One region of the Paenibacillus sp. FSL K6-1096 genome, then DNA from elsewhere that is predicted to be linked to it. Evidence: riboswitches for the same ligand, from Rfam matches in the RefSeq annotation. Region 1 holds a riboswitch; each other region holds the start of a gene.
The links. Region 1 has a riboswitch for cyclic di-AMP ahead of MHI24_RS06600 (hypothetical protein). Riboswitches for the same ligand answer to the same signal wherever they lie in the genome.
Positions count from the first base shown of each region.

Region 1 (5,331 bases):
CGATATCACCGGCGGGATTCGTGCCCAGCGGTGAGACCAGGGTCACATTATCGTGCATTTGCAGCTCTTGAATCAGTTTGCCCAGGACAGGCATGGAAATTTTGTCGGACGGATTCTTCGGCTCAGCGACCAGCAGCAGCGGTCCGTTGAAGCCTTCGCCGAAGCCCTTGGAGATTACATCATAGCTCTGGCGGGCAGGTGTATCCAGGTTCGCTGAGGCGCCGGACGGGATGCCCAGCTCCATTTTGCTGACCGGGATAGCAGCTGTTCCCAGCACCAGCACGACGAGAATAATGATGGCCCAGCGGAATTTCACAGTGGCATTCGCCCAGCGGTGCGAGAAGCTGTGCTGCGCTTGCTTGGCGGCGGCCGTCTGCTTGGTCCGGGCTTTGGCGGTCACGATCTTCTCGCCGACCAGTCCGAGCAGTGCAGGCAGCAGGGTTAATGCCAGCAGAACATTGACCAGCACACTGGCCGCTGCTACAAGCGCCATCGTGGACAGGAAGCCGATGCCGATAACGAGCATCCCGCACAGGGCAATAATAACGGTCAGTCCGGCGAAGAACACCGCGCTTCCCGCCGTACCCAGCGCCCGGCTGGCGGCTTCCCCGGCGCTTAGCTTCTCATCAAGAATGAGGCGGCGCTGCCGGTTCACAATGAACAGCGAGTAGTCGATCCCTACAGCCAGACCGATCATTACGGCCAGTACCGGGGTGATGTCGTTCATCTGGATCAGGCTGCCCAGCGCGAAGGCGCCTCCGACACTGATGGCCACGCCCAGCAGCGCAGTAATCAGCGGCAGACCGGCGGCCACCACCGAGCCCAGCGTCATGAATAATACGATGGCGGCGACGGCAACTCCGATAGCTTCGGTGGAGCCGATGGCCGGAATGCTTTTGAGCGAATCGCTTGGAATCGCTGTAATCCCGGAGCCGGACTGTTCGACCTCGGTCACTGTGTCGATGATATCATCCGGCACATTGGAGGGCAGCGAGGTCTGCTGCACGGTGAACTGGAACTGGAACAAGGCAATATTGCCGTCCGCCGACAGCATTACGCCGGGAACAGGCATGCCGTCAGCCATCAGCGGGCCGAACGGGACCGCTTGGGCCGCGGCAGCGCCTTGGCCTGCGGCGGCAGCGGAAGGATCGGCGGCAGCACCTTGGCCTGCGGCGGCAGCAGAAGGATCGGTAGCGCCTTGACCAGCCGCAGCAGCTGCTTGGGCAGCCAGCTCAGCAGGGTTGATGACATACTCCATGCTGTACACATCATTGATCGCCTTCAGCAGCAACGCAGCGCGCTCCGGCGTGTCCAGCCGTTCGCCTTCAGGTGCAGTGAAGGCTACACTTGCCTGACCTCCGGCCGCAGCGGGCAGCTCTTTGGACAGCTTATCCAGCACTTTTTGCGACTCGGTGCCTTCAATTTTCATCTCGGAGCTGGACTGAATGCCGTTCACTCCGATAAGGGTGCCGATCACACCGAGTATGACGATCCAGACAGCAATGAACATCCAGGGCCTGGCATAAGCCGATTTGCCTAAACGGTATAGAAAAGTAGACATGAATGGTTTCTCCTCTGTATCTCTAAATTTAGAAGCCGTTGCGTAAGTAAGCGAACATCGAATTCAAATATTGGTCAAACGGCATAGCTTCGGAGTCTGCACTCAGCTGCTCGCCCGGCAGCATCACATTCAGCCGTCCGTCCAGAATGGGCACGAAGGCCCCGTAGACGGCACCGGCCAGCAGGTGGGTATATCCATCGGCATACCGTCCATGGGTGAACTGCTCCAGCGTCTCCTGGGCGGTGATCTGCAAATGCCGGAAGACATTGAGAATGTAAGGCTCCAGGGACGGATGCTGATGCGCCAGGGAGACGAACTGCCGCAGCTTATGCAGGAACTCCGAGGTGAATTGGAGTTTCAGCAGATTGTACAGGACATCGAGCGGCGTAGCATCCGGCGGCTGAGCGGCCAGCGTGTGATCCGCCTCTTCTTTCTCTTTGGCTGCAATATTGCCAATGAAATAAGCGGCGACCGCCTCCTCCTTGCAAGAGAAGTAATTGGCAAAGGTCCGCCGGGAATAACCGGCCTTCTGCACCACATCGTCCACAATGAAGCCGTCCATGCCGTGCTCAAGCGCAAGCTCAAAGGCGGCGGTGGACAAGGCGTAGGCGGTGGCCTCCTTTTTTTTGTCCCGCAGGTTCAGTTTGGAATTCAAGCTTCCTGTTTCCTCCTTTCTGCTGCTATTGCGCTGAATAGCATGGGTTGAATAGTAATAGCTATAGGTTATATTATTGCCCAAAGGGCAATGTTGCACAATGAGCATCTAGTGACGGAAATGTGAATATTTCAAATTTTACGAATAAACCCGCTTTCGCAAAAAGGCGCAAGAACGAGCAAATCCCCGGCCGCATAAGAGCGCAGCGCAAGAATGCGCCTTCATTCGTATAGGGACGGCGGGTTTGGCTTCTTTTGCCAACTGCCGCGTTTTACTTTGCCGGGCCGCAGGCGTAAGATTCAATCATCAACCGAATGACATAACACTGTTCTCACAGGCGGCTGAATTCCGTTACGGGAACGGGGGAACCAACGGGTGAAGCGGCGGAAGTGATGCTGCTGCACTCTGGGGTGAATCCTTACTGCGTGCTGCTATGACACCGGTAAGGTAGGGCAATCTCGCTGCCCGAATCCGTCAGCTAACCCCGTAAGCCTCGAAGAGAGAGGATGAGCGCCATGATCGATTAACCGACCACGGAGAGCCCTGTTGCTGCTGTGGTCTTTTTGCTGTACGGGTAAGGGAGGAAGCCCTCAGGTTGCGCTTGAAGTGGCTGGGGGGAAGGAGCCGGAAGTTTACTGGGGGCGAAGAGTGGACGGGAGTTAGAGTTAATGAAGAGCACTAGTGCACCCGAACCACCTTGCGCCTCCGCTCCCATCTAACCAAGCAGTCCTGCTTGGAAACCCAGGCGGATTAGTAACGGCGATAGTAATACAACATCTTATAACAACAATAATTAATCACTTGACTCATCACCACAATCCACTGAAAGGAGGGGATTACCATCGCTACTGTATTCATCGTCTGCTTCTGGGCGGGGCTGGTGCTCCTGCTCAGCGGCAGTATTCACGGGCATGGCCTGGCGGGACATATCCATGCGGGTGGCAGTGATGCCGGAGGGCCGGGGGTACTGCCGATTCTGCCGCTGATGGTGTCGGTCACCGTCTGGGGCGGCACGGGTTACATGCTGACAAAATTCAGCGGGATGCAATTGCTGCCAGTGGTGCTGGTCTGCACCGTGATTGCCCTGCTGCCGGGCATTCTGCTCTATACGGTGCTGGCCCGGATCATGACCCGGTACGACAGCAGCATGAGTGAATGGGAGTATGACCCGGCCGGTCAGCTCGGATATATTAGCATCGCCGCAGCGGACGGAGCCGTCGGGGAGATGAAATATGTGCTGCTCGGCACCATGCGCTCCATCGGCGTAAGGGCTGAACCCGGACAGGAGCTGAACCGGGGCGACCGGGTGATTATTGTGCGGGTGGAGAAGGGGCTTGCAGCGGTAACGCTTTTTGAACGGGAAATGGGACAAATTGAATAGGGAGTGTCGGAGCTAATGTTAATTCTCTATGTTACTGGAGCAATCGTTGTAGTGATTCTGCTGGTCCTGTCCAGCATCGTGACCGCGTATAAGAAGGTACCGCCCAACCAGGCAATGATCGTATACGGCCTCGGCGGCAAAAGAGTGGTGCAAGGCGGCGGGACCTTCGTCATCCCCGGCTTTCAGAACAATAAGACCATCTCGATGATGCTGATGAGCTTCGATGTCATTCCGGCGCAGGCCATGTTCTCCCGGCAGGGCATCAAGCTCAACCTGGAGGCCGTCGCCCAGATTAAGATCAAAAGCGATCCCACCGCAATCCTGACCGCCAGCGAGCAGTTCATTGACCGGCCGGAGGAGGACCGCGAGACGATTATCCTGCATTCGGTGGAAGGCCATCTGCGCGGACTGATCGGCCAGCTGTCGGTCGAATCGATTCTGAAGACCCCGGATGAGATCAACAGCAAGATGCGGGAGACCTGCTCAGAGGACCTCGACAAAATGGGGCTGGAGGTCGTCAGCTTCACCATCAAAAAGATTACCGATGACAAAGGGTACATCGACAATATGGGGGTACCCGAGATTGAACGTATCCGCCGTGATGCCAGCATTGCCAAAGCGGAGGCAGAGCGCGACATCCAGATCAAGCAGGCTGAGGCGGAGAAGGAATCCTCGATTGCCAAAGCCAATGCCCACCAGGCGACGATAGAAGCGGGAACGGCAGCCCGTGCGAAGGAATCCCTGTTCGAGAAGGAGCTGAATATTAAGCAGGCCGACTTCAAGCTGGAGACCGAAGTGAAGAAGGCGCAGGCGGATCTGGCTTACGAACTGCAACAGAACAAGATCAAGCAATCGCTGGTCACCGAGCAGGTCAAAATCACCCAAATGGAAGCCGAAGCCAACCGGACGGTCCGCGAGATTGAAGTTGAGCTGAAGCAGAAGGAGCTGGAGGCGACAGTGATCAAGCCGGCTCAGGCGGAGAATCAGGCGACCATTATGAGAGCGGAAGCCGCCAAGCAGCGGCAGATTCTGGAGGCGGAAGCTGAAGCGGCCACGACGACCAAGCGCGGGCTGGCAACGGCGGAAGCAGAGCTGGCGAAAGGGAAGGCGAATGCGGAGATCGTTCAGCTCGCCGGGGCAGCCGAAGCAGGAGCTTTGCAGAAGAAAGCGGAGGCCTACAAGCAGTTCACGCAAGCGGCGCTGACCGTGGAATTCCTGAAGATTCTGCCGGAGCTGGCCGACAAGATCGCCTCCCCGCTGGCCAAGGTCGACAAGATCACGGTCATCTCCCAGGACGGCGCTTCTTCAGGCGTGAACAAGATTACGGGTGATATCGCCAAAATTATGGCCCAGGTTCCAGAGCTGACCCAGACACTTACCGGCATGAACGTGACTGAGGCGCTCAGCGGACTGCTTGGCCGGGATAAGGAGCAAGGGTAGGACTTGAGAGTTTAAGAACCTTCAGCCAATGAGGGTTCTTTGCCGTTTCTGCCCGTGAATCTTAGATTGACGAACGAAGGAAGGGAGTGGTAATATAAAAAACACAAAAAACCAAAAAACCAAAAAACCAAAAAACAAAAATTCTCGAGGTGCATCTATGCCACTTACAAAACGACGGCTGCAATTATTGGGGCAGCTGGTTGAACTGTATCAGCGCACCAGCCTGCCGATTCATTATGAGACGTTGGCCCGTTCACTCGGAGTCAGTAAATGGACGGCTTATGATATGCTGAA
Region 1 is NZ_CP150274.1:1,460,203-1,465,533, reverse strand. Features, by position in the region: gene MHI24_RS06610 (MMPL family transporter) at 1-1,561, opposite strand, end outside; gene MHI24_RS06605 (TetR/AcrR family transcriptional regulator) at 1,590-2,216, opposite strand; cyclic di-AMP (ydaO/yuaA leader) riboswitch at 2,546-2,724, shown strand; gene MHI24_RS06600 (hypothetical protein) at 3,097-3,597, shown strand; gene MHI24_RS06595 (SPFH domain-containing protein) at 3,613-5,037, shown strand; gene MHI24_RS06590 (Lrp/AsnC family transcriptional regulator) at 5,195-5,331, shown strand, end outside.

Region 2 (5,331 bases), 2.3 Mb from region 1:
CTCTTGTTAACTATATATACATCATACGCCTGATTCCGCGCAAATTCCTTGCCGGGAGGCGGAAACTTGACAAATGCGAAAAAATATTTTCTGAAATGCCGGAAAGGGTGTTTGGCCAATTCTGAGACGGGTAAGTAGGGAGTAAGAAAGAAAAAGCTCTTCCCCAAAGATGTGTTATCATCCTGGAAAAGAGCCTATGCATTAGCAATATGAAGTCTATTGTACGTCGTCGTTGTCCTGGGAATCCGTCGCTACCGTCTTGTAAGCGTCTGTGCTCATAATGCGCTTGGCACCGATATAACGGTTGACATAATAGCTGTCGCTAAGCGAACTGATGGTAACCCCGCGGGAAGAAGAAGCATGTGCGAAATCGCCGTCACCGACATAAATGCCGACATGGGAGACGCCTCTGCCATTGGTATTGAAGAATACAAGATCGCCTGCTCTTAGCTCATCACGGGATACGGCTGAGCCCATCTGGTATTGGGAACCCGATTGGTGCGGCAGATTAATGCCGATCTTATCAAAAACATACATGGTGAATCCGGAGCAATCAAAGCCATTGGTGGTAGTACCGCCGGATACGTATTTGGTTCCGATGGCCTTGTCGATCACCTTATCCATCTTGGAATCCGCGAAAGCGCTTCCTGCCCCGATTGTGAAGATAATGGATAAGCTCAGTACTGCGGCTGCTAGCTTCTTCTTCAAAAGTAAATACCCCTTCCGATGCCTACGAGGTTAGCTTAAGGGTTCGGTTGAAGGTCCCCTATGACCCCTCTTAGAATAGGAGGTCAATTCACCCAAAACTGGTTCCCCCGTTTCCCTAATTCATTAGGGAACTCGGCACGACTGTTGATTAGGATTAGCTATTTATCCGATTCATGACAAAAACTTGATTAAAAGTCACTCAATAATTACAAAAATGTTACTAAAAGCTCACTGCGATAATTGTAGCAAAGACTGCAGAGATTGGCAATCACTAATAACATATTAATGCATCTTTTTTGTGTTTTTTAGAGTTATAGCCCATCGTTAGGACAAATATCTATGCGTACAGCCAGTTTTATATGTTTTTTTCTTTTGGTTTTCCATAAAATGCTGTTTCAAGATCGGAAATCCGGTGTAAAAGGTAGAATAAGGTAAAGGAAAAACCCGGAAATGATTACGGCAATAATCAAATTCCGGGCTTCTATAAGTTACATTTGGATGTTAGAGGTTAACAGTTGCGGGGTTTGATTCAAACGTTCAGCTCAATCGTACGCGACAGCCTGGTAGGCTGTGGTGCTCATTACCCGTTTGGCGCCAACGTAGCGGTTGGCCCAGTAGGACTGGCTCATTGAAGTGATAGTGACTCCGCGTGAACTGGAAGACTGTGCAAACTTACCGTTTCCGACATAAATACCAACATGGGACACTCCGTTGCCCAGGGTATTGAAGAATACGAGATCGCCGGAACGGAGATTGCTCTTGGATACGGCCGTCCCTACTTTGTACTGTGCCTTAGAGGTGCGCGGCAGGGTAAGTCCTACATTCTTGAACACATATTTGGTGAATCCCGAGCAATCAAATCCGCTGGTGGTGGTGCCTCCGGTTTTGTACGACGTTCCAATGGTTTTGGAAATGACTTTATCCATTTTGGAATCGGCGAAGGCGCTGCCCGCCCCAAGTGTGAATACCATCACAAGACCCAGCGCTGCGGCGGTGCATTTCTTCTTGAAGTTCTGAACTCTCAACAGATGTACTCCTTCCAAGGCCTGCGGGGTTAGCTTAAGGATTCGGTAGAAGGTTCCCCTATGACCCCTCTAAAGCGAGATCAATTCACCCAAAATATGGTTCCCCCACTTCCCGGTGCAAAGGAATTAGGCGTGTTAGGCACCAGAATAGTGACATATCGACAACGTTACATTTCATGGTTGGCAGAAATTCATGTCATAAAGATTACAACTTTGTTACTAGTACAGCCATCATTGTAACAGAGGATTTTCCGATTTGCAAATGCTTTTACCCATCCGGCTGTCTATGCCCAAAGAAAAAAGAGTCCTGCGCCCTGGGGAAGGGGCGGTGACTCTTTTTAGTATGCCGGATTATCCGGAGTTTATTGTGGAAATGATTTGCTGGACCATAGATGGTACTGTGCAGCGATTCCCCACATGTCAAGCAGGTTAGAGGGCAGCGGGGCTGCCTGGCGCAGCAGCAGTGCGGGCAGGCCGGGATACAGCAGCGCGGACGCACTGCAGATCAGCAGCACGGCGAGACTGCCCGCCCCCATAACGATAGATATACCAATGGAGGGCAGCAGTACCTTGAGGCAAACCAGCAGCGAGGAGAACATCCCGGTACCGGCGGTATATCCGAACTGCATATAGAGCAGGAGCTTGCGGATGATGAAGAGGTAGAGGAGCCAGCCCAGCACATAGGGCACAAGCTTCAGCAGAAGCGGATAATTCATGATGCCGCCAAGCAGCAGCCGGTACATACGCGGAAGCAGCCAATAGAGCGGAAGCAGGGTCAGCACCCACTCGGCAAGGCTGAACAGCAGCACAGGCAGCCCGTACTTTTTCATACCCGGAAAAAAGAACAGCCCCCGCGCCCCGGCGCGCTCCTGATGAAGCTCATGCAGCAGACCTGCCCGGATGAAAGGGGAGAGCAGCAGCCGCAGGACCGTCAGGCCCAGGAGGAGCCACAGCCACCGGAGCACCGCAGGATCGCTCTGCAGGGCCGTATGCCCCTCGATATAATACAGCAGCCTGCCCATTTCGCTGCCGCCGGCGCCCGGGTCAGGGTAGCGGAGCAGCACAGGAACCACGGCGCTTTTAATGAATTTGTACAGGAAATATCCCCAGAACAGCCGGTAGATAAACAGCAGAATCAATATATAGAATTGCTCTTTCATGCTGAGCCAACCGCGGGCTATTGAACTTTTCACCATTCCCTCACCTCACCAGCCAAGAGTTCCGAGCAGAGTTTCCAGCAGTGTCGTCGCACTGAGCGTCCAGCGGGAGAGCGTGCGCTCCTCCAGCCCCGCCATGCGGAAATTGTTAAGATGTCTGCTCTCCAGCAGGACAGAATGCATCGGATCAATCTCAGCGGAGACCAGAGGTGCCTTGTACGCTAACTCGAAGGATGTGGACTTGCCCTCGCCATTCCAGTACTGCTGCACGGTGTACCCGTCGGAGAAGGTGAATTTAACGGGGACATCGGAATATAGCGTGCCTTTGTTGCTTACGTCCACTACCGCCTTGTACCCGGGTGCTTCGCTGCCGCCGGCCTCACTGGCAGAGAGCCTTATATCGTCCACTGCGAAATCGGGAGCGCCTCCGGCATAGACATAGCGGTCAAAATAAGTCTGCCAGGACTGCTTGGTTACCTTCTCGACAATCTTCTGGAAGTCGGCGGTGGAAGGATGCTTGAAGCGGTATTTGCGGGCATAGGCGGAGAGAATGGCATCCATATTCTTGGCTCCCGTAATCCGCTCGATATCCTTCAGCACCAGCTTGCCCCGGATATACACATTGCGTGTGTAGGCATCGTCGCCGCTGTATTTCCAGGTCTCCAGATTGAGCGGCTGCGATGACGAGACCAGGCTGGACTGGAGCGGGAGGCTTGCGGCTACACCGTATTCCTGCTCCATCAGCCGGTCCTCGGCGTAAGAGGTGAAGCTCTCATCCAGCCAAGCTTCTTCAAATTCATTGCTGGCCAGCATCCCGTAGAAGTACTGGTGGCCGATCTCATGGATGATGGTGCGCTCCAGCGAGGTTCCCGGCGAGGCCTCCGCAGCGCCGAAGGCGGTGATCAGCGTCGGATATTCCATTCCCCCTGCGCCGTTGCCGGACTCCGGCGGAACGACAATGGACAAGGTGGAATACGGGTAAGGGCCGTACCATTTGCTGAAGGCGGTCAGCGCCGCCTCGGCTGCCTGGAAGTAGCGCTCCTGCAGATTCTTGTGCAGCGGGTCTAGATAGAGCTTGATCCGTACACCCGGCACCTCCGGCGCTGAGAAAGCCTTCTCCGCAACCACGAAATCGGGCGAGGCAGCCCAGGCGAAATCATGCACGTCGTCTGCGTAGAACTGATAGATCTTGCGGCCCTGCGCCAGCCGGGCGTCCTTCACCGGGAAGCCGGTTGCGGCCACGATATACCCGGGGGGAACAGAGATGGTGACATTGTAAATTCCGAAATCACTGTAGAATTCGGAGGTGCCGTGATACTGGTGCAGATTCCAGCCTTCCTCCTTCAGACCTCTTCTGCCGGCCGGCTCGTACACGCTCAGCTTCGGGAACCACTGTCCGGCCATAACGAAGCGGTCAGCAGTGCCCATCCGGGCGAATATTTTGGGCAGCTTGACCTCGAACTTCAGCCGTACGGTCACACTCTCGCCGCCGTTAACCGGCTGGGGCAGGTGGACCTTGAGCAGTGTCCTGTCATGGACATTGCCGTCATCCGGCTGAACGTACTGGGTGCGCTGCATCAGCGACACGCCCTCGGAGGTCCGCAGATCGGTGAGCGTGATGCTGCCGTATCCGCCTGCGGGCATGGAATCTCCGCGCAGCTTACCCCCGGATTCCTTCATGAAGGTAGTATCCGCTGAAGCGAATGCGTTGGGATACAGGTGGAAATAGAGCTCCTGAACCGGTTTTTTGCCCGGATGGGTCCAGGTGAGCGTCTCGGAGGCTGTCAGTGTCCCGGTGTCCGGCAGGAGCTGCACATCCATGTGGTATTCGACCACACGCTGGCTTAGCGCCTCAGTCTCAGGGGGAGACATCGCTTCCTCCGGATAGGTGGACTGGACCGGCTGCTGCCGGGGGATGACGGCGGGGGACTTGGCCTCTTTTGGCGCAGCGGCTGTCCATGCGGCAGGGCTGTGCCCCGCCTTCAGCCAGATTCCGCCTCCAAGCAGGAGGATAACGCCCAGCATTGCGAAGATGAGGGTATACTTTAATGAATGTGGCTTCATATTGTGATTCCTCCCGTGACAAGCATCTACGGGATGTATATGTTTGCAATCGCCGCATTATTAGCTAAAATTAAATAATTAGTGAATGGAGAGGAGTGCTACTGTGGATAACGTACAACCAGGAGGCAAGAAGCAGATTGCCCTGAATATTGTAAATGCCAAAGCGAAGCATAAAGGGTTCGGCGCAGGCTCTATTGATCTGAACAATGTATCGCCCGTCATCATTGACCGGGGGGAGGCCGTTATCGATATCGGTGCCATGCACGCCAAGAGTAAGGTGGAGAAGGGAATCAAATTCTCCACGAACCGTGAGGATGTGCCGGAGGGAAGACAGGTCTGGGTCGTATGGGTGGCTGTAGACCGTACACCGGAGGGAC
Region 2 is NZ_CP150274.1:3,790,020-3,795,350, forward strand. Features, by position in the region: gene MHI24_RS16920 (C40 family peptidase) at 217-708, opposite strand; cyclic di-AMP (ydaO/yuaA leader) riboswitch at 713-856, opposite strand; gene MHI24_RS16925 (C40 family peptidase) at 1,251-1,679, opposite strand; cyclic di-AMP (ydaO/yuaA leader) riboswitch at 1,737-1,876, opposite strand; gene MHI24_RS16930 (hypothetical protein) at 2,096-2,929, opposite strand; gene MHI24_RS16935 (M1 family metallopeptidase) at 2,939-4,954, opposite strand; gene MHI24_RS16940 (YwhD family protein) at 5,058-5,331, shown strand, end outside.
Region 2: linked by a shared signal. The riboswitch ahead of MHI24_RS16925 (C40 family peptidase) and the one ahead of MHI24_RS06600 (hypothetical protein) in region 1 are both predicted to bind cyclic di-AMP.

Region 3 (5,331 bases), 2.3 Mb from region 1:
CCTGCACCAGATCATCCAGCGGTGAATCCGCCAGCAGACGGAACTCCGTTCCTTTGATGACTGCCCGATTCTGCAATATATTGTCTACCCGGAAGGTCACATCGCCGCCATAGGATTTACGGATGACCAAGTCTCCTATATTCATTACAACACCACCTCTACCCCATGGTATGGGCAAAGGCCCCGGTTGGTTCATCCTCCGGGGGGGGATTTATGATATTCCGGCAGCCAGCAGGACCGCGCTCAGACGCGCGTACTCCTCTATGCTGAGCGTCTCGCCGCGGCGGGACGGCTCAATGCCCGCCTCCGCCAGCAGAGCCTCCAGCCGCTCGCGCCCTTCGCCGGGGAAGAAGCGGGCCTTGAGATTATTGGCGATCGTCTTGCGCCGCTGGGTGAACGCCGCCTGGACAACGCTGAAGAAATGCTCCTCATCCGCCACCTCTACCGGAGGGCGTTCCCTGACCTTCAGCCGGATCACCGCCGATTCCACATTCGGCTGGGGAATGAATACCGTCCGGGGCACGATGCAGACCAGCTCAGGCTCGCTGTAATACTGCACGGCAATGCTGAGGCTTCCGTACTCCTTGCCGCCCGGCGCGGCCGCCATGCGCTCAGCAACCTCCTTCTGGATCATGACCACGATATTCTCAAGCGGCAGCTTCTCCTCCAGGAGCTTCATCAGGATCGGTGTTGTCACGTAATACGGCAGATTGGCTACGACGCTGACCCGGTCCCTGCCGGCGAAATCCTCAGCGAACAGCTCCTGCAGATTCACCTGCAGCACATCGTCGTTGCGGATCTTCACATGGGGGTAAATAGACAGCACATCCTTCAGGATCGGAATCAGCCTGCGGTCGATCTCCACCGCTGTCACCGCTCCGGCTGTCATCGCCAGCTTCTCGGTCAGCGCGCCGATCCCCGGTCCGATCTCAAGCGCACCCGCCGCCTTGTCCAGGCCGGCGGCGTCCACGATTTTCTCCAGAATGTTCTGATCGATCAGGAAGTTCTGGCCCAGGCTTTTTTTGAACGAGAATCCGTAGCGCGCAATGATCGCTTTGGTTCTGGTCGGGGATGAGATATGGTCAATGCCGCTCATGAAGTGATGCCTCCCTCGTCAATTTGGGCGACTGCCCGCGCGAACTCCTCGCGTGTGATGCCGAACATCGCCAGACGTTTATATAGCTGCTTGCCGTTGCAGTACCCGATGCCCAGCAGATTGCCAAGCTGCATTCTCCGCTCGGCCGCGCGGGGATGCACCATCAGGCCGGCAGCCATTAGCTCGTCCATTCCGATTACGGCCGGAGCGCCCTCAAAGGAGGTATGGACATGCTCCAGCGCATGGCGGATCGCTTCAGGCGAGGCATTCTCCACGCCAATATCCCCCTTGCGGGTTGCGTCCTTCTCCGGGATGAAGGCGTGCTTGCAGCCGGGCACCTTGGAGGAGACGATTTTGCGGATACGCTCCCCGGCATGGTCAGGGTCCGTGAGAATGATGACGCCTCTGCGCTCCATAGCCAGCGCTATCTTGGCAATGACCTTACGGTCCACGGCGGAGCCGCCGGTTTCGATCGTGTCGGCCTCTACCGCGCGCTTCACGGCCACAGTGTCGCTTTTGCCTTCCACAACAATTAATTCCTTGATCATCGATAAGTTGACTCCTTACTCCAGAACGCAAAAAGAAGAGGATTCGCTCCCCTTCTTTTTGGCTAAAGAATGTATAAGTGATGAGCGGCAGCTCTCAAGCTTCGTAAGTGCTTCCCTCACTATATCCTATATACCGCTAATTTGCAAAAGTCCCGCGTTAATTCAGCTCCGGCTTCACCGGTCCGATGACATAGAGGGTCCGTGACTTCCGGCCGAAATTACGCGCATGGCTCAGTGAATCGTAATAGACATCCACCTTATTGCCTTTGATGGCACCGCCGGTATCCTCTGCGCGGCGGAATCCTAATCCTTCAATGTACACCCACCAGCCAATCGGAATTACATTCGGATCAACAGCGATAGTACGCCCTTCTGTCACACGTGTGCCTGAGGCGGTACGGGTTCCAATACCCGGCTCCTGCGAGGAATACGCCGTCATGGATACATTTTTGATCATGCGCTTATACTCAAAATTCACGCCTGCCTTGCTCGTTACCTTGTTCGCCTTAGCGCTGACTTTGGATGATTTGGAGGTTGCTTCGGGTTTGGAAGTTGTGGCCACAACAACGGGCTTAGGAAGAGGCTTGGTGCCCACGGCAATCACCTTGTCTTTGGTGACTGTGTGTACTTCCTTGCCGATCATGCGCATGGATGCCAGCTCGCCATCGTGATAGACCTTCTCGATGTGCTGGATCATTACGCCCGGCTTGCCTGCCTGTGCTACCCGAACGGTTCCCTTGGTTAATGAGGGGTCTGCTGTCTTGATGACCCGGAACGGCAGGTTGGTGGTCCGCTGGACGACCTGCTTGTTAACCCGGACAATCTTGACTTTCATATCGGCAGATACTGCGGTGTCTTTCGAAGGGTAAATCTTGTCTAAGCCTTCCAGGCTATAGCCCAGCTTGCCGATTGCCTGACCAATAGTATCCTCGGTCGTGAATAATACCTTTGTCTTTCCGTCCGCCGTAAGGATGAACCTCTGTGCGGTGTTAATAACGACACGGTCGCCGTCTTTTATCTCATCACTAAGGGCAAAAGATAATTCATCATGCTCCTGGAGCGATATCTGTTCTTTGGCCAGTACATCACTGAGCAGCGCCTCGCGCGTCTCCAGCGTCTGTACCCGTCCGTCTATGACTAGAGTAATTTCCTTTTTGCTCTGACCGTGTACGTACAGCAGAATGAACAGTGCGATCACAAGGGATAACACACCGGCAAGCAATAATACCCGGGGGTTGACTTGCTTCCACCGTAATGCGAAAGACCTGCTGGATGATTGCGAATCATGGGATACCTCTGGTTGGAATACGCCCACTCTCTCCATCCTCCTTACATAGCCCCGTCGTCCAAGTATATCAAGGTGACTGAATCACTTCTGACGAAACTAAGTTTGAGATTACAACAGGATACGCCCGCATTGCTTCAGCGTCTCCTGCTCATGGATCGCCTCTCGGCATGGTGACTCCCGGATCTGTTATATAACAGTATGCCGGGATCATCCGCAATATTCAAAACAAAAAAGCCAAGAAAGAGTTCACAGAGGACTCTTTCGTGGCTTCTCCGGTGTCGAATACAGGCGGCTATGCACGAGGTTTCCTCTCTTACTTACGCTTACGGGGTTAGCTGTCGGGTTCGGGCATAAGAGAGATGCCCTATCTTAGGTCACCCGCTCACGGCGGTTGCCCTTAAATTCACCCCAAAGACCACGTAAAGAAATCAAATAATTGTCTGCGGCAATTCTGTGCTGTGCTAGGTACGTTCATGCGGCAGAGCAATTATCGGTTCCCCCGTTCTCCATACGGAGATTAAGCGAGACGATCCATGAATAAGTGGCTGTCACTGAAACAACAGCTCACTGCACTGAAAAGATGATATCCTGTTTTGATGCATGTTGTAAAGGACGATTCAACCACGTTTACGTAAAAAAATCATTAAAATATTGTAATATCCGGCTGTTTTTCGATTAAAAAAGTTCAATATATCGGCTATACTTCATTTTTGACCGCTTTTACTCGCTTTTTCAGACTATCCCAAATCGTTCCAGTGCGTTCGCATACGTAATTTCCGCCAATTCCTGTAATTCCAAGCCTTTTATTTCCGCTGCTGCCTCGGCGACCAATCTCACATGAGCGGACTCATTTCGCTTGCCCCGGAACGGGTGTGGTGTCAGGTATGGCGAGTCCGTTTCGATCAGGAGCCGGTCCAGCGGAGTCTGGGCAAGCACCTCTTTGGGCACCCTGGCGTTCTTGAAGGTGATAGGCCCCCCGAAGGACAAATGGAACCCGAGATCCAGACACATTTTGGCAGTCTCCCAGCTCCCGGAGAAGGAATGCATCACGCCTCCCACCTCACTGGCCTTCTCCTCGCGGAGAATGCGGACAACATCCTCATGGGCATCCCGGTTATGAATGCTGATCGGCATCTTCAGCTCACGGGCCAGGCCAATCTGCTTGCGGAATACTTCATGCTGCACATCCTTCGGAGAGGTATCCCAATAGTAATCCAGCCCGATCTCGCCGATGGCAACGACCTTGGGATGGGCGCACAGGGAAGCAATCCATTCGAGGTCCCCGTCCTTCATAGTGACCGCATCCTGGGGATGCCAGCCCACCGCTGCATAAATATAATCATATTGCTCAGCAAGCTGCATCGTGGTCGGAATCGTCTCGCGGTTGAAGCCGATATTGATCATTTTGCTGACTCCGGAGGCATGGGCGCGGGCAATCACCTCTTCGCGGTCTTCGTCGAATTGCGGCGCATCCAGATGGGTATGTGTGTCGAATAACTGCATGAATGAACATCCTTTCTGCCTTAATTTCTATAGTATAGGGTCAAGCTTAAGCGGTTACCTGGCGAAAATTTCTGCTATCCTTGCCGGCAGCTGCGGAAGGGCTTTCTGTACCTTATCCTGCGGAAAATAAAGATGGTACCGCCCCCGGTGTATTCCGCTGATCGAGCGGACAATATCCGAGACCTCAGAGATTTCCCTCAGCCGCTCATGCCGGTCCAGCAGCAGGATCTGTTTGCTGTCGAATCCGTCTCCCGGACGGAACACATCATAAGGCAGATCGGTGGGATAATCAATCTCCAGATCATAATCGGCACGCAGCCCGGCCGCTGAGAAGCTGCGGCGGATTTCGTCAATCGTCTCGGAATCGAGATGCTCCGTCTCTACATATTTATACAGCCTGCGGTGAATAAACCGGCTGCACAGATCGCTCAGCACCGGGTCGTCCTCCAGCGTCCACTGCATGAAGGCCGTCTGCATCAGCGCCTCATCCAGCAGCAGGTACTGGGCCACCGACACCTCTCCGCTGAACAAATCGCTTAATGGCTCAATCATGAACCGGAAGGCATGTCCCTCCAGCACCAGCTCCTTGGCTCTGCGGAGAATCTGCCGGAGAATAATCTCCGAGCTGCGGGTCACCGGGTGGAAATAGACCTGCCAATACATCTGATAACGGGACATCAGATAATCCTCGATAGCGTGCATTCCTGATTCCTTGACCACCACCCGGCCGTCATACGGACGCAGCATCCGCAGAATCCGGTCGATGTCGATCGTTCCGTAATTCACCCCTGTATAGTACGCATCCCGCAGCAGATAATCCATCCGGTCGGCATCCAGCGGTCCCGACACCAAATTGACAACAATTTCGTGCTCATAGGTTTTGGCAATGACCGAAG
Region 3 is NZ_CP150274.1:3,716,697-3,722,027, reverse strand. Features, by position in the region: gene yabG (sporulation peptidase YabG) at 1-145, opposite strand, end outside; gene rsmA (16S rRNA (adenine(1518)-N(6)/adenine(1519)-N(6))-dimethyltransferase RsmA) at 212-1,096, opposite strand; gene rnmV (ribonuclease M5) at 1,093-1,644, opposite strand; gene MHI24_RS16570 (3D domain-containing protein) at 1,802-2,959, opposite strand; cyclic di-AMP (ydaO/yuaA leader) riboswitch at 3,238-3,466, opposite strand; gene MHI24_RS16565 (TatD family hydrolase) at 3,665-4,435, opposite strand; gene MHI24_RS16560 (HD domain-containing protein) at 4,490-5,331, opposite strand, start outside.
Region 3: linked by a shared signal. The riboswitch ahead of MHI24_RS16570 (3D domain-containing protein) and the one ahead of MHI24_RS06600 (hypothetical protein) in region 1 are both predicted to bind cyclic di-AMP.